DNA from 2 places in the Gilliamella sp. B2828 genome. Region 2 is predicted to be linked to the other one. Evidence: riboswitches for the same ligand, from Rfam matches in the RefSeq annotation. Region 2 holds a riboswitch; the other holds the start of a gene.
The links. Region 2 has a riboswitch for preQ1 ahead of queD (6-carboxytetrahydropterin synthase QueD). Riboswitches for the same ligand answer to the same signal wherever they lie in the genome.

Region 1: it holds a riboswitch for preQ1, as region 2 does, so the genes downstream of both, queF (preQ(1) synthase) here and queD (6-carboxytetrahydropterin synthase QueD) in region 2, are expected to answer to the same signal.

The regions. Positions count from the first base shown of each region.
Region 1 covers NZ_JAFNMU010000004.1:188,539-191,968, reverse strand. Annotated here, with positions in the region: gene J3U19_RS05455 (7-cyano-7-deazaguanine/7-aminomethyl-7-deazaguanine transporter) at 181-855, opposite strand; gene queC (7-cyano-7-deazaguanine synthase QueC) at 903-1,556, opposite strand; gene queF (preQ(1) synthase) at 1,581-2,054, opposite strand; PreQ1 riboswitch class I at 2,057-2,101, opposite strand; gene J3U19_RS05440 (DUF1090 domain-containing protein) at 2,898-3,353, opposite strand; gene coaA (type I pantothenate kinase) at 3,370-3,430, opposite strand, start outside.
Region 2 covers NZ_JAFNMU010000009.1:345-3,774, reverse strand. Annotated here, with positions in the region: gene clpB (ATP-dependent chaperone ClpB) at 1-1,221, opposite strand, end outside; PreQ1 riboswitch class I at 1,506-1,551, shown strand; gene queD (6-carboxytetrahydropterin synthase QueD) at 1,555-1,983, shown strand; gene J3U19_RS08390 (7-carboxy-7-deazaguanine synthase QueE) at 1,980-2,594, shown strand.

The DNA of each region.
Region 1 (3,430 bases), on a different contig from region 2:
AAACGTTTAGCAAAAAATCTTTATAATAGGAATTGTTTATAAAATGATAAATCAAATTTTTAACAGAATTTTTCAGAAAAACTGATTTGAAGTGGTACTCTTGGCATTTAGAACTTACTGTACGATCAATAAGCTCCAAATGTTGGTAATTTATAAATAATTGGGTGATGACTGACTGGTTTATAGCGTTTTTGCAGTTAATTTTTTTAAAATAACATTCAAAATAATCCCATATAATGGTAAAAAGAACAAACCACAAATTAAAATTTTAAAACTGTAATCCATTAACGAAATTTCACCCCAATGATTGGCCATAAATTCATCACTGCTTTTGTAAAAAGCAATAGCAAAAAAGACGATAGTATCAATACCATTTCCAAAAATTGCAGAAGCGGAAGGTGCTACCCACCAAGAACGATTTTTTCTTAAATAGTTAAAAACAGTAATATCCATTAATTGTCCAATTAAATAAGCCGCAAAACTGGCTAAAGCAATTCGAAAAACAAAGCTATTAAAATGAATCAATGCTGACCAACCTACCCAATGGGTTTCGAAAAATAGAACCGAAATTAGGTACGAAAACAATAAAGCGGGAATCATAACCACAAAAATAATTTTTCTCGCCAAACTGGCACCAAAAATACGAATAGTTAAATCAGTGGTCAAAAAGATAAATGGAAAAGTGAACGCTCCCCAAGTAGTATGAAATCCAAAAATATCAAATGGAATTTGTACCAAATAGTTACTGGAAGCAATAACGATAATATGAAAAAAAGCCAACCAGCCGAGTGCTTTATGTTTTTGCTGTCGAGTAAATTGTTTTTCAATCAATTGTGAATGAACGTTTAAATACATATTTGTTTCCTTTTTTAATGGGGTGAGAGAACCCAGATAAATATTGGTTAAGTTTGGGCTAAATATTCTTGTAGACCTTTATCACGCAGCATACAACTAGGACATTTACCACATCCCCCTTCTACACCGTAATAACAAGTATGGGTATTTTGGCGAACATAATCAAGATAACCCAATTTATCAGCCATTTCCCATGTTTGAGCTTTAGTCAGGTACATCAAGGGTGTTTTAATATTAAATGCATAATCCATCGCTAAATTCATCGATACATTCATGGATTTAATAAAAATATCACGACAGTCAGGATAACCACTAAAATCCGTTTCACAAACGCCGATAATAATATCATTAATACCTTTCTGCTTGGCATAACAACCCGCTAACAGTAAAAACAACATATTACGTCCATCAACAAAAGTATTTGGGTAATCACCATCTTGTGCAGCTTTGATTTCTTGCGAATCATCAATCAAAGCATTATTGGTCATATGTTTGATCACTGATGTATCAATTACGGTTTGCTTGACACTTAAATCCTCGGCGATCCACTTAGCTTTATCCAATTCAATACTATGGCGTTGACCATATTGAAAGCTTATGGTTTCAACATTCTCACGACCATAATCGGCAATGGCTTGCAGCAGACAAGTCGTCGAATCTTGCCCTCCAGAAAATATCACTAGTGCTTTACGATTTTTCATTAAAAATTCCTGTCAGATTGATAATTAGCGATTATCGACTTTTTCGGGATAAAGATCATGATTAACTAAGCGATTGAGTGCAATTTGCTTCCACTGAGTATTGGATTTACCATAATTGGCATAAGGATCAATTGAAATACCACCACGTGGTGTAAATTTACCCCACACTTCAATGTATTTAGGATCCATTAACTTAATCAGATCTTTCATAATGATATTGATGCAATCTTCATGATAATCACCATGATTTCGAAAGCTGAATAGATACAGCTTAAGAGATTTACTCTCAACCATTTTGATATTAGGCACATAAGAAATATAAATTGTGGCGAAATCAGGCTGCCCTGTAATAGGACAAAGACTCGTAAATTCCGGACAATTAAATTTAACAAAATAATCATTACCGGGATGTTTGTTATCAAAAGTTTCCAGAATTTCCGGAGCATAGGTTGTTGGATAGCGAACAGACTGATCGCCTAATAATGTAACGTTACTCATAATTTTCCTTAGTTTTTTTGCGTGGGAGGTTCACGAACCACGAGACAAGCCGCACACCTTACCTTTTTTTACTAAAAAAGTCTAGAACATCATTTTAATCAAATTAATTAAGAGCTGATTTGGAAACAATGAAACGGTTAACTTTGAAAAATAGCAAATATTACTCTATAAAATTAGCTATCTAATAAAATTTTATAAAAAAGAGATCAGTTTATTTTCAGTAATTGTTATGTGTAACACTCATTCTGTTTTATCAAAAAGACAACATTCATTACCGATAAAAAAAACATCCTTGTAGAAGATTTTTAATCAATAGTCATAAATTTATGAATAGTAAAGGGATAATAAAGATCAATGTTATAATCTGTTTATTTATATCGTTGTAAGACTCATGTTGTTCTTTGGACTATTAATAGTCCTAATGCGATTATCTAATTATTTTTTAACAATTGGTAATAGAAACTTAAAATAATTTAATTGATTATATTTACATCGAATACATTTAGTCGATTTTCAGTATTCAAGTTTTAAAATTTTGTAATTAATAGCCGTAAATTATCTGTCATAATATTCATCCATTTCTAATGGTTTTATTTAATAATATTTAGATAAATGATCATATAAAACTTATCGTTTTTGGTAGCACTTTAGGTTAACAGCATTTTTACAGAAAATAGCTAAATAGAACTAAAGAAAATTAACATAATTTTAGCTAATATGAGATATTAAAGATGACCTCAAGAAGTAATATATCTCCTCAAAGTCAATATTAATTGCACAAATTTCAATATTATTTTATTGTTCGAATCTATTTTTTAATTTCAATAAAATTAAAAACTAAGATTACTTAGTATTAACTTTATCATAATAATCCGCTAATTTATTTTTTGCTTCAGTGAGTTCTTTTTCTGCATCGTGCAATTTAGATTTTAGAGCATCAATTTTGTCTTGATTTGCATTAATACCATCTTTTTCATACTCTTTGGTTTTTTCTGCTAATTTTTTGGTTTTGTCAGAGACATTTTTGCTTTTTTCTTCCACTAATCTTTTGTATTTTTGTTCCAATGTGTCATCCGAACAATTGGTATTAACTTGTTGAAGTGCTTTTTCAAGCCCTGTGATTTCAAAAGTATTATTGGCTTTTTTGGCTTGTTCTATTTTTGCTTCGATGGCCTGTTTTTTAGCATCGCAAGTCAATCCTTCATGTACATCATTACTTGATGCATAACTATTTACAGAAAACGCCATAACTAAAGTGATAATGCTTAATTTACTTAATAACCCTATTGCTGATTTCATATTGATCCTCCTAAGTTTATTTTCTTAATTGAACATAATCTACTTTGTGATCGTTACCTTTTGTCAAAATCAAACTG
Region 2 (3,430 bases):
TGAATCCATTTGCATACGTATACTTGACGCAGCTTCATCAATTAAATCTATGGCCTTATCTGGAAGCATACGATCGGAAATATAACGATGCGATAACGTAGCAGCAGCCACAATTGCGGGATCCGTGATTTGGACATGGTGATGCAATTCATAACGCTCTTTCAAACCACGCAATATAGCAATCGTATCTTCAACACTAGGTTCAGCCACATACACTTTTTGGAATCGACGTTCTAAAGCGGGATCTTTTTCAATATATTGACGATACTCATCTAACGTTGTAGCACCAACACAATGTAATTCACCGCGGGCTAATGCGGGTTTTAACATATTACCTGCATCCATTGCCCCATCGCTTTTACCTGCACCAACCATGGTATGGATTTCATCAATGAATAAAATAATGCGCCCTTCTTCTTTGGCTAAATCTTTTAAAACGGCTTTTAAACGTTCTTCAAATTCACCGCGATATTTTGCGCCAGCAATTAACGCCCCCATATCTAAAGACAGTACTCGTTTATTCCGTAATCCCTCAGGCACTTCACGATTAACAATGCGTTGCGCAAGTCCTTCAACAATGGCTGTTTTACCCACACCTGGTTCACCAATTAACACTGGATTGTTTTTAGTACGACGTTGTAATACTTGGATTGTACGGCGAATTTCTTCATCACGCCCAATGACTGGATCAAGCTTACCTTGTTCAGCACGCTCGGTTAAATCAATGGTATATTTTTTCAACGCACCACGTTGATCTTCGGCATTAGCATCGTTCACGTTATCACTTCCTCTTATTTGACTTACTGCCTGATTCAATCTTTCTTTGGTCACACCGGCTTTTTTAAGAATATCACCTAAACTGCCTTTTTCTTCTAACGCTGCTAATATAAAGAGTTCGGATGAGATATAACTGTCGCCATTTTTTTGCGCTAACTTGTCACAAAGATTGAATACACGTACAAAATCTTGAGATGGAATGACTTCTCCTCCCACACCTTGTACTTGTGGCAATCGATCAATTGCTTGATTGAGTTCTTGTTGTAACATTGTCACATTTGCCCCCGCTGCTGCCAGTAACGGCTTGATACTGCTGCCTTCTTGATTCAGCATGGCGGTTAAAACATGAACAGGCTCAATATACTGATTATCTTTACCTAATGCTAATGATTGTGCATCAGCTAAAGCTTGTTGAAACTTATTAGTGAGTTTATCTAACCTCATATTAATTATCTCCTGAGCAATAGATTTGGCTTAAATGCTTTAAGCAGATAAACCATTTGCATGGTTACTAAATGAGTGTGGAAAGATAAATTTCAAGAGTTTTTTATGAAATTTTTTACAAAAAATCGACAATAAAATGAATTTATATTCAGTTACTGAAATAAGCAAAATATAAATGTTCAATTTTACAACATTAGTGTAATGAATATTGCTCGTAATAACAATTGTAAGATGACATTTAGCCGCTAATCGATTATATTAACCGCTCTATTTTGTTAGATGGTCTAACCGTGGTTCGTGATCCATCCCACGAAAAAAAACTAGGAATAATACATGTTCAAAATTGCTAAAGAATTTCAATTCGATGCTTGTCATATGTTAGACGGGCACAACAAAAAATGTCATAACCTTCACGGACATACTTATCGCTTATTGGTCGAAATTAAAGGTGATCTGATAGCTACGGGTTCCAGTGCAGATATGGTCATAGATTACGCTGATTTAAAAGCGATTGTTAAACAGCACATTGTGGATCCGCTTGATCATGCTTACCTTTATAATCAAAATAATGCTAATGAATGCCGTATCGCTTCACTATTGCAAGAGATGGATCGAAAAATTTTTGCCTTTCCTTGTCGCACCACTGCCGAAGGGATGAGTAAATTTATTTTTGATTGCCTGTCACAATACTTACCTATCTCGATGATCAAACTTTGGGAAACCCCCACATCTTACTGTGAGTACCATCGGAGCGAAAAATGACGGAATTTCGTATTGTTGAAATCTTCGAATCATTACAAGGCGAAGGTTATAATACAGGCATGCCTGCCATTTTTATTCGTTTTGCTGGGTGTAATTTAAATTGCATTTGGTGTGATACTAATTTTCGCCGATTTACCCGTTTTACACGAGATCAGTTATTGACTAAAGTGAAACAATATACCAGCAAAAACATCATTATTACTGGGGGTGAACCAACGATGGTTACCGCCCTACCAGAATTACTTTTCCCCCTAAAACAAGCCGGCTACTTTGTTGCTATTGAAAGTAATGGATTAGGTAAAGTCGATCCTTTAATTGACTATATCGCCCTTAGCCCTAAATTTTGTTATCAAGCACGATACCAAAAAATCGCTCAACCGACTGCAAACGAAGTGCGAATTGTTGCTGAAAATCATGCAGACTTTCTCCCTTTTTGCCAATATATCGAACACCAGATTCAAGCCAAACGATATTATCTATCTCCTTGCGAAAAAAAGGGGGAATTTAATATGCTTGAAACAATTGAATTACTTGGCAAAATCAACCAAAACCGCATCGACAACAAATGGTTACTAAGCATTCAAACGCATAAGTTTGCTCATATTGAGTAATCGTTTAATTCTTTGCTATTAGTTAACTGAATAAAAAACAGATTTAGGCACTAAAATTTAATCAGTCAGCTCTACTGTTCAGCGCTATTTAATTTGGTAATGATGATGTTTTATCAAATTTTAGTAAGTTTGTTTTGTCATTCACCTTATTCATTCCGCTAATGTCAATAAGGCGTTTGACTTGCCAAATGATGAGTGTTGGTAAGGTAATAATGCTGATGAAAAAATTCTTGATTAGATAGTCCGCTCTCAATACTACTTAAACATAAATTGAATTTGAATCGACTAATTTTATGTTTATCTTGTAAAAAAGATTTAGGAGTGTATACCATTACAATTTTTCGCTTATTTACGTTGAACAACAAAGTACCCCTCTTAACCCAAAAGGAAGGTGACAATAAAAAGTCATTTTTTTATCATGATTTATCCATCACCAATCCCCATTGAGATAACATCATGACACATCCCCACGTTACCAGAGCTTCCCCCCCTCCCTCTCAATTCGTCCTTAATCGTTCAATGTAAGACAAAAAAACAACGAAACGGCATACACTCCTAAATATTTTTTACAAAGCACATTATCACTTATTCATAAAACTCGACTTTCAAAGAATCATTACCCTTACCTTTAAACCACACGAAAATTTCATTGATTGGCTTATCTTAATGGTCGGTAAAACCCATTTTTTATCACTTTGCGTCCGTTATTTTGCCAAACGGTTTGAGGAAAGAGCGATGTTTCAGTATAAATGTTAACTCCACGATAAAACTTATCAACATTCTGTGCAAAAGACTAATAAAACAATCAGCCAAAGCCAAATCTGTTAATCCTTTTT